3 regions of the Glutamicibacter sp. PAEs-4 genome follow, and region 1 is predicted to be linked to each of the others. Evidence: riboswitches for the same ligand, from Rfam matches in the RefSeq annotation. Region 1 holds a riboswitch; each other region holds the start of a gene.
What was found. Region 1 has a riboswitch for S-adenosylmethionine ahead of ACR9WD_RS13730 (OsmC family protein). Riboswitches for the same ligand answer to the same signal wherever they lie in the genome.
Positions count from the first base shown of each region.

Region 1 (3,410 bases):
CGCAGGCAACACCTGGATGGCTCTGTTCCCATACCTGCTGGTCATCGTCATCTTCGGCGTGGCCAAGCTGTGGAAGCTGGGCGTCGACATTCCTGCATGGCTGGCAAGCACCGACATCAAGTTCGGCTGGCCGGGCCTGGATGGCAAGATCCTGAACGCCGAAGGCGAAGCGGTCACCTCCACCGTCTACAACTTCCAGTGGCTGTCTTCCCCGGGCACCCTGCTGCTGATCACCGGCCTGATCGTGGCCCTGGTCTACTCGTTGAATGACGGCAATGGCGAATACAAGATGACCTTCGCCGAGGGTGCTGCCGAAATCGGCAAGACCATCTACAACATGCGCTTCGCGGCACTGACCATCCTGTCGGTCCTCGGCCTGGCCTACGTGATGAACCTGTCCGGCCAGACCATCACCATCGGCACCTGGCTGGCGGGAACCGGCGCGTTCTTCGCCTTCCTCTCGCCAATCCTGGGCTGGATCGGCACCGCAGTGACCGGCTCGGACACCTCGGCCAACGCGCTGTTCGCTAAGCTGCAGCAGACCGCTGGCGTCAATGCCGGCATCGATCCGAGCCTGCTGGTTGCCGCCAACACCTCCGGCGGCGTGGTCGGCAAGCTGATCTCCCCGCAGAACCTGGCCATCGCCGCCACCTCGGTGAAGATGGAAGGCCAGGAATCGGTGATCCTGAAGAAGGTCGCCGGTTGGTCCGTAGGCATGCTGCTGGTGCTGTGCTGCTTGGTTTACCTGCAGTCCACCCCGGTGCTGTCCTGGATGCTGCCATAGTCTTGACCGGCTAAAATAGATCCGATGTCAATGAACCCAGCTCCGCGTGCGTACCAGATCGTTCTCCAGGCAATTGAAGAAGATCTGCGCACAGAGAAGCTATCCGTAGGCGACCAGCTTCCCGGCGAGCGTGCGCTCGCGGAGCGGCATGGGATTTCGCGGGCTTCGGTCCGCGATGCCATCCGCATCCTTGATGTGATGGGCATTATTAAGACGTCTACCGGCTCCGGGCCCAACTCCGGAGCGGTGATCATCTCCAACCCTTCGGCCGGCATTTCGCAGGCCTTGCGGCTGCACTTGGCGGCCAAGGGCATCAACGTCCGCGAGATCGTCGAGTCGCGCATTCTGCTGGAAACCTGGGCCGCGCAAATGAATCCCCGCGACCCGGTCTACGCCCAGCAGGTGATCGACCGCACCGCGGTGCTGATCATGCGCATGGACGACCCGCAGCTTTCCCGCGAGTCCTTCCACCGCATCGATGCCGAGTTCCATGTGCTCCTGGCCTCCATGGCCGGCAACGCCGTGGTGGAATCGATGATGGAATCGCTGCGCAACTCGATCAGCGACTACGTCTCCGACTCAGTGCCCAGCGACGAGGCCTGGCAGCCGGTGGTGCGCGTGCTGCGCCGCCAGCACAAGGCCATCCACCACGCCTTTGCGACGAATCAGCGCGAACGGGCAGCCCAGCTGCTCGAAGAGCACATTAACTGGTTCTACTCGCAGACGCGGTAGGGATAAGCAAGAGTTCAGCATGCGCATGGCGCCCCGGATAACGGTTCGGAATTTTTCCGATCCGGCCCCGGGGCGCCATTGCCGCATCTGCTAGCTGGCGATGCTCACCGCAGTGGTCACCGGTACCGGGTTGGCGAACAGATCCAGTACCGGGCAGTGGGCATCCACTGCCTGGCGCAGTTCTTCATAGCGTTCGGCCGATTCGGGGCCGGTGATCTGGATGTCCAGTTCCACCGACGAGAAGCCCGGGCGGATGGACTTGTCAATGCCGAAGAGGCCACGGACATCGAGGTGGCCGTTGGCCTGGATCTTCACCTCGTCCACCTGGATGCCGAGGTTTTGCGCGTACAAGCGGTAGACCACAACCTGGCAGGAGATCAGCGCGCCGAGCGCATATTCCACCGGGCTTGCCGCGACATCATTGCCACCCAGGGCAGCTGGTTCGTCGACCTGGAAAGTGTGCTTCCCGGAGACAACGTTGCTGGCTACCGAATCGAAACCCTCGCCCTCGACGGTAAAGGTCAATTTGGCGCTTTGCGGGGCCGCCGAGATGCGTTCGCCCCAGCCCTTGCCTGCTTCCTGCAGGCGCTGTGCGCGGTCTTCGGATACGGTCAGGGTAGATGCTGCATTAGACATGAGGAGTTAATCCCCTTTCTGGCGCAAGGGGCGCCATCGCTTACGCACCTTGGCGTTCAAGATGCGTCGAATCTTCACCTGGGGCACCCCGCACAATGACGCAGGAGGGTTGCCATCCACTCAGCCAGGGCTCAAAGAGCGGAACTCGTGATTCTGTGGTTCTTTTCTATCGGTTGCGGTGCCAGCGCGTAAAGGGCAGGGGTAACTTTTCGTCATCGGGCAACTTGTCTGGCTGCTCGCTAAGATGGGATCGAGCTCTCGGGCGCCCACTGCACGAACAATGAACGGCGAGTATGGAATTCCAGCTGACACTTTCTGCGGCCCAGACCTTGGTGACCGAATCCGAATACAATCTGGGCCAGTTCCTGTGCGATTCGGGAAAAGTGGAGATCGTCCACCGGGACATGAAGCCGGGATATTCCCGCATTTCCGCAATGGTGCTGCGCGAATCGGTGATGGCCGAGCTGCAAATCAACCGCGGCAATATCAGTTTCACCAGCTTCTGCAGCAAGCATCCGGGCGTTCAATCCTGCGAGGATGTCGCCGCCTTGCTCATTGAAGTCACTACCGAAGAGGACCAGGGCTTCTTCGTCTCCGACTCCGGGGTGGACCCTTTCGCATGGAAACGCAATAGCAAGCCGCAGTGGGAGCGGACCCTTGACCGCCTGCTTCCGGTAATTTCTGATGAGCCGCCGATCGCCGAGGAGCCGCTGGGGTTGATCCTGAAAGTGGTCAGCGAACCCCGCTACGGCGGCGAGGACGCGCTGACCTTGCAGGCGCGGCCGGCCCGCCGGGGCACCAAGAGCCCCTGGGTCCAGACCGGAGTCAGCTGGCGCAATGTCGCCTTCGATGCGCGCTTCTCCAAGAAGCAGCGCCGAGCGGTCATTGAATTGGACCGGCTGCGCGAACACGTAGAACAGAATACCTACCGGCATTCGTGGGATCCCAAGGACTGGATCTCGCTGATGGATCTGCCGGGCCAGGACTTGATGGACGCCTTCGAGGCCCTGCGCGAAGCCGGAGTGCAGATCGTCAACGGGGGATCCGCTGCCAAACTCCCGGTGGAGTTCAGCGAGCAACCGGCCATGGCCCACGTGGATGTGCGACGCACTGAGCAGGGCCTGCGCATGGAAGGCAAGCTGCGCGGGCCGGGTGCAGAGCGCCACCACCTCCTGCCGATCGGCACGCCGCCGACCCTGCTGGCCTACGCCTCCAGCCCTTTGCCGAAAGCCAAGGAACTCGGCTTGGCGCAGTTCGC
Region 1 is NZ_CP195017.1:2,910,306-2,913,715, reverse strand. Features, by position in the region: gene ACR9WD_RS13740 (L-lactate permease) at 1-784, shown strand, start outside; gene ACR9WD_RS13735 (FadR/GntR family transcriptional regulator) at 815-1,516, shown strand; gene ACR9WD_RS13730 (OsmC family protein) at 1,607-2,152, opposite strand; SAM riboswitch class IV at 2,184-2,305, opposite strand; gene ACR9WD_RS13725 (DEAD/DEAH box helicase) at 2,446-3,410, shown strand, end outside.

Region 2 (3,410 bases), 860 kb from region 1:
TTGCTCAGCACTCCGGTGAATTTGGCGTCGGGAACCGCCGGAACGTCCAGATTGGAGCGTTCCTCGATCACGGTCTTGGCAACTTCTGGTTCGAGCCCTGCAACGTCGGCCAGGATCTCAGCGGTTTCCCCAGGGTTCTCGGCAGCCCAGCCGCGAGCCTTCTCATAGGCGTCGACCACGAGCTGGGCCAGTTCGGGGCTCTGCTCGATGAAATCTTCGCGGGCGTTCAGCGCACCGTAGGTGTTGAAGTCCAGGTTCCGGTAAACCAGCTGCGCGCCGTCTTCTTCGGCGGCGGCCATGATTGGATCCAGGCCGCTCCAGGCATCGACCGAACCGTTGACCAGCGCGGTGCGGCCATCGGCATGCTGCAGGTTCTGCAGCTTGATGTCATCTTCGCTCAGTCCCGCGGTGTCCAGAGCCTGGAGCAGGAAGAAGTAGGGATCGGTGCCCTTGGTGGCGGCCACGGTCTTGCCTGCCAGGTCTTCAACGGACTCGATCTTTGAATCCTTGTCCACTACCAGGGCTGCCCATTCCGGCTGGGAGTACAGGGCGACGGTCTTGATTGGTGCACCGTTGGAACGGTTCAGCAGCGCTGCGGAACCGGCGGTGGAACCGACATCAATAGCACCGGCGCGAAGCGCCTCATTGGCCTTGTTGGAACCTGCGGACTGGATCCACTCGACGTCAACGCCCTGTTCCTTGGCGGCCGCATCCAGCCATCCCTTTTCCTTGAGCACCAGGCTCAGCGGGTTGTACGTGGCAAAGTCGATGGACAAGGTCTGATCACCGGAGTCGGCCGTAGCGTTTTCGCCAGCGCAGCCGGTCAGGGCAACTGCGCCCATGAGCAAAGCGGCGGCGGACAGTGCGGTGCGGCGGGAGAAGCGGTTCAAGAGCATGGAGAATCCTAGAATTATGCGTGCAAGCGGATGGACGATAGGGCAAAGAGCAAGGATCGCCGAGGATCCAATGCGTTCCCTGGATTAATGGTTGGTTGGGTCGACGCCGAGCAGGCGCAGCAGGTGCAGGCGATCGGCAACGAACTTCTCGTCCGTGTGTCGGCGTGGTTTCCCGGCGGAGATCGCTAGGTCTTCGATGACACCAGCCGCGCCGTTCCCGGTGCTGCGTCCCAAGACGATAACGCGGTCAGCCAAGGTCAAAGCCTCGTCCACGTCATGGGTCACCATGAGTACCGTGGTGGGGAATGATGCGTGAATTGAGAGCAGCAAATCCTGCATCTTCAGGCGGGTCAGGACATCGAGTGCGCCGAAGGGCTCATCGAGAAGCAATACGCCCGGGCGGCGGGCCAGCGCGCGAGCCAGCGAAACACGCTGGGCCATGCCGCCGGAAATCTCCCGCGGGCGCAGGCTGGCTGCATGGCTCAGCCCGGTCAGCTCGATCAGCTCATCAATCAGCGCGTCGCCAGAGGCCTTCTCGGTTCCTGGGGCCAGACCCAGCGCAATGTTCTCGCGCACCGATCGCCACGGCAGCAGCCGTGGTTCCTGGAAAGCAACGGCGCATAGCTCGTTGATGCCGTTGACCTCGTGGGTGCCTGTGCGGATGTCACCGGTGGAGGGGTGGTCCAACCCGGAGACCGAACGCAGCAGCGTGGATTTTCCGCAGCCGCTGGCTCCTAGGATCGCGAGGACTTGGCCGGCTGGAATGTGCAAGTTGATGTCGGCCAGCACGGTGCGGCTTTCCTTCTTTGTGGAGAAGGTCCGCGACACGTTGCTGAATTGGACGTCCAGTGCGGTTGAGGTGGTTGACGTTGCCTCGGGCGCTGGAATGGTAAGAGCCATATCAATCTCCATCGGTCCTGGCGGTAGCACCGGCCTGCGGAGGTGGAGCTCCGAAGGTGGTTGCTGCGGCGTCAAAGAGCCAGATCTCTCGGCCGCTCGGGATGGTTACCCTTCTATTACAGCGAGTCGAACGATTTGGACGCAAATCTTGCGTAACATGAAAAAATCTTCGACAACTGCGTCACATTGCCCAGAAATTTCGTTATTTATTTTACCTAGGTCCGGTTCGATCGACTGCAAGCCAATCCGTGCAACTCATCTTCGATGGGACGGCGATTAGGCTGTGGGATTTGAGCATAGGCCCTTCCAAATCTGAGGCGAAATATGACTTCGCGGCTTGGAAGCGCCGGATTATTACCGTTACGAATGAATCACGACCCATCCAGAGCGGCTGAGAGATCTGGCTCCACGACGCCGCAGCAACCACCCGAAGAGCGGGACGGTGCTACTGCCAGGACCGATGGAAAGAATTGAGAACCCTTATGCCTATTGGCGAATCACCGAATGCCCCAGGGCTGGACTTCAACCAGCTCAGCGATCCTTCGCAAGCCAGCGCTCTGGAACTGGACGAGTTCGAGGAGCAGCTGCCCACCCGGCAGCTGCTGAAGATCACTCCCGGCCCCGGCGCGGATGAGCAGTACGACCGGCTGGCCGAAATCTTCCGCCCGGTCTTCGCCCAGATCGCCGCGACCGCCAAGGACCGCGACCTGAACCGCGTGCTTCCCTTCGAGCAGGTAGGCCTGCTGAACCGCGAGCGCTTCGGCGCGCTGCGCCTTCCCGTGGCCGACGGTGGCTACGGTGCGCGGCTGGTGGATGTCTTCCGCCTGCTCATCGAGCTCTCCGAGGCCGACTCCCATGTAGGCCAGCTGTGGCGCGCGCATATCGCTTTTGTCGAGAATGTGCTGGCACTGGAAGACGAGGCGCTGCGCAAGAAGTGGGTGGCCCGCATCGCCGCCGGGCAGATTGTCGGCAACGCCTACACCGAGCGCGGCGGCAACGCCCTGGGCACCTTGAATACGAAGGCCAGCTTCGTGGACGGGCGCTGGGTAGTCGACGGCGAGAAGTACTACTGCACCGGCACCATCTTTGCCGACTGGACCACTGTTGCGGTGGCCCACCCTGAGCTTGCCGGACGCCAGATCGCGGTGGTGTCCACTCAGCGCAGCGGCGTCAAGATCCTCGATGACTGGGACGGATTCGGCCAGGGCCTGACCGGAACCGGCACCACCGAATTCCATCAGGTCCCGGTGGACTGCTTCATGCCGCAGCAGCGCAATGACTCCGAAGCGGCGATCTTCCAGCTGGTGCTCATGTCCGTGCAGGCAGGCATCGCCCGCGCCGCGCTGAACGACCTGCGCAGCGCGGTGCAGGCACGCACCCGCATCTTCACCACCGGAACCGGGGTGCCGGTATACCAGGAACCCCAGGTCCTGCAGCTGGTGGGCGAGGTGTCCGCGGAGTCCTTCGCCGCTGACTCGGTGGTGATCGGCGCGGTGCTCGAAGTCGAGGCGGCCCTGGGCGATCCGGGACTGAACGACGAGGAACGCTACGCGGTCTGCGAGCTGGCAGCCAACCGTGCGCAAACCGTGGTGCAGCCGCTGGCCATCGGCGTAA
Region 2 is NZ_CP195017.1:264,419-267,828, forward strand. Features, by position in the region: gene ACR9WD_RS01315 (aliphatic sulfonate ABC transporter substrate-binding protein) at 1-896, opposite strand, end outside; gene ACR9WD_RS01320 (ABC transporter ATP-binding protein) at 981-1,796, opposite strand; SAM riboswitch class I at 1,802-1,904, opposite strand; SAM riboswitch class I at 2,172-2,263, shown strand; gene ACR9WD_RS01325 (acyl-CoA dehydrogenase family protein) at 2,279-3,410, shown strand, end outside.
Region 2: linked by a shared signal. The riboswitch ahead of ACR9WD_RS01325 (acyl-CoA dehydrogenase family protein) and the one ahead of ACR9WD_RS13730 (OsmC family protein) in region 1 are both predicted to bind S-adenosylmethionine.

Region 3 (3,410 bases), 1.5 Mb from region 1:
GGACATTGTCTTCGCGCTGGTGCCCGTGGTGCTGGCACTCTATCTGATGAAGCGCACGACCGGCCGAACCTTCCGTGACATCGGCTTCGACATGCGACGTCCGGGCAAGGACACGATGCTCGGGGCGGGGCTGTTCCTGGCCATGGGCGTGGGGACGCTGGGCGTCTATGCTGCCGGACGGGCACTGGGCGTCACCACAGCACTGTCAGCAGCCAATCTCGGTGATTATTGGTGGAGCGTCCCCGTGCTGCTGCTGTCGGCTGTACGCCATGCAGTGCTCGAAGAAGTGCTGATGCTCGGCTTCCTGTTCACCTATGCCAAGAAGCTGAAGCTGGGACTGTGGAGCACCATTATCGGTTCTGCAGTGCTCCGCGGCAGCTACCACCTCTACCAGGGCGTGGGGCCGATGATCGGCAATATGCTCATGGGCATCGTCTTCGGCTGGGTGTACCAGAAGTACGGCCGGGTGATGCCGCTGGTCATCGCCCACTTCCTGCTCGATGCTATCGGCTTCGTCGGCTACGCGCTGATTGGGCCTGCCATCGGAATCGGCCAGTAGTGCCCGAAGGCCTGCGCCAGCGACTGAAACGCCATTAACGAAAAAGGTAGGTGGGGACGCCATTGTCCCCGCCTACCTGCGTTCGTTTCCGAGTTTCCTACAGCACCACGGTGCCGGACTCGGTTTCAAAGGTTACCGACATGATGCCCGGAGTGCCATTCGGCGCTTCATATTGCATGGTGACGGCGCCCAAATTGACGTTCTGCGGCTGGCCCAGCCAATCCAGCACCCGATCGCGTGAGCCGGCGATGGAGATCTGGCTGATCTCGCCGACAGGCTCCAGCGCCTTGGACGGATGCAACGGCTCGGAGCCTTCATCCCAGGAAATCAGGTACGGGACCTGCGGATCAGCGATCAGGCCCTTGATGCCGATTTGCTGCCAGGTAAGTTCGCGGCCATCCGGGAACTTGCGGTTCCCCGGCACGGACTTGCGGCCCAAGCGGTCTTCGGCACTGGATAGATCCTCCACGGAGACGCACCATCCCATCCATCCGCCGCCGAGCTCCGAGCGGGCGCGCACGGCCTGACCGAAGGGAGCCTTGTCGCTGGCCGGGTGGTTCAGGACTTCAACCACTTCCAGGTACTGGCCATGCTTGAGCGGGAAGATGACATTGCGTGTTCCGAATCGTGGATGCACGCCGCCCTTGACGAATTCCAGTCCCAGGGACTCGGAGATTCTTTCAGCGGTTGGCAGCAGCCCGTCCGGGCCGCATGCATAACTTACGTGATCTAGCCTCATCATGTGCCCATCATGGCAACATGTGATGCGAGTCTCTACTTAGGCTCCCCTAAGTGCGCTGATGTTATCGAATACTCTGCGGAAAATCTGCGGAATTCGCGAAATATGACCGATTGAGTCCAATCCTGGTCCACTGCGTTGCAAAGATCTTCGGTTTTCGGGCAAACTGATAGCAGGTCATGAGTTCCAGTAACAAGCCCCGGCTTACTGGGCGGCAACCCTCCAACCGCGGTGGGGTGCCCCGGGTGAAGACCTGGCCCTTGAATGCACAAGGCATCAAGGACAAGCGCGGGTTACCCCCTGGAAGTCGTTTCGATACGGTGCTTCCTGTCGGTGTCTTTTCAGCGGCGTACCCCCATAGTCATGGAACGCTATTTGGAGGAAACCATGAGCAACAACTGGTCATTTGAAACCCGTCAGATCCATTCCGGCCAGACCCCGGATCCGACGACCGGAGCGCGAGCTCTCCCGATTTTCCAAACCACTTCCTTTGTCTTCCCGAGCGCCGAGGGTGCCGCTGCCCGTTTCGCGTTGCAGGAACTGGAACCGATCTACACCCGTATCGGCAACCCGACCACCGACGCCGTGGAAACCCGCATCGCTGATCTGGAAGGCGGCGTTGGCGCGCTGCTGCTGTCCTCGGGACAGGCCGCCACCACCTTCGCCATCCTGAACCTGGCCGAAGCCGGCGACCATCTGGTAGCCAGCCCGAGCCTGTACGGCGGAACCCAGAACCTGCTCAAGCACACGCTCAAGCGCTTGGGCATCGAAGTCAGCTTCGTCTCCGACCCGGACAACCTGGACGAATGGCGTGCCGCGGTGTGCCCGAACACCAAGGCCTTCTTCGGCGAAAGCATCTCCAATCCTCGGCAGGACGTGCTGGATATCGAGGGCATCTCGGAGATCGCCCACGAAGCCGGCGTGCCGCTGCTGGTGGACAACACCCTGGCCACGCCATACCTGATCCGCCCCATCGAGTGGGGCGCCGATATCGTGATCCATTCGGCCACCAAGTTCCTTGGCGGCCACGGCAATGCCATCGCCGGGGTCATCGTGGACTCGGGCAACTTCGACTTCGCCAAGGACGCCGAACGCTTCCCGGGATTCAACACCCCGGACGAGTCTTACAACGGCCTGGTCTTCGCCCGCGACCTGGGCATCAACGGCATCCTCGGCGCGAATCTGGCCTACATCCTCAAGGCACGCGTGCAGCTGCTGCGCGATCTGGGTTCATCAGTGGCGCCGTTCAATGCGTTCTTGATCGCCCAAGGCCTGGAAACCCTGTCGCTGCGCATTGAGCGCCACGGCCAGAACGCAGTGGAAGTTGCCAACTGGCTCGAAGACCGCGAGGAAGTGCAGAAGGTCGCCTACGCCGGCCTGCAGTCCTCTCCGTGGCATGAGCGCGCGCAGAAGTACAGCGATCACGGCGCTGGCTCGATCATCGCCTTCGAGCTGGAGGGCGGCGCGGAAGCCGGACAGGCATTCGTGGACGCACTGGTCTTGCACTCCAACGTCGCGAACATCGGCGACGTGCGCTCGCTGGTCATCCATCCGGCCTCCACCACCCACGCCCAGCTCTCCGAAGCGGAGCAGATTGCCGCCGGTGTGAGCCCGGGACTGGTGCGGCTGAGCGTCGGGCTGGAAAATATCAAGGACATCCTGGCCGATCTTGAGCTGGGCTTCGAAGCTGTTGCGGCCCTTGAAAACAAGGAATTGCAGGAAACCCTCTAGGCATGCCATCCATTGTGACTACTGAAGATACTCTGCGCGCCGAAGAGCTCGCTGGCGGACAAGACGGCATTTTGCGCCGTAGTTCCGTGGGGGAGTACCACTTTGAATTCGGTGGATACCTTCCCGACGTGGTGCTGGCCTACGAGACGTGGGGGAAGCTAGCAGCTGATGGCTCCAACGCTGTGCTAGTGATGCATGCACTCACCGGTGACGCCCACGTCGCGCAAGGCGATTCGCACAGCGCCGGCTGGTGGGAAGGCTTCGTTGGCCCAGGCGCCACGGTTGACACCAATGAGTACTTCGTCGTGTCCATCAACATGGTGGGTGGTTGCAATGGATCCACCGGCCCCTCGTCCTTGGACGAGCAGGGCCTGCCTTACG
Region 3 is NZ_CP195017.1:945,117-948,526, forward strand. Features, by position in the region: gene ACR9WD_RS04415 (CPBP family intramembrane glutamic endopeptidase) at 1-559, shown strand, start outside; gene ACR9WD_RS04420 (VOC family protein) at 657-1,301, opposite strand; SAM riboswitch class IV at 1,474-1,593, shown strand; gene ACR9WD_RS04425 (bifunctional o-acetylhomoserine/o-acetylserine sulfhydrylase) at 1,686-3,029, shown strand; gene metX (homoserine O-acetyltransferase MetX) at 3,032-3,410, shown strand, end outside.
Region 3: linked by a shared signal. The riboswitch ahead of ACR9WD_RS04425 (bifunctional o-acetylhomoserine/o-acetylserine sulfhydrylase) and the one ahead of ACR9WD_RS13730 (OsmC family protein) in region 1 are both predicted to bind S-adenosylmethionine.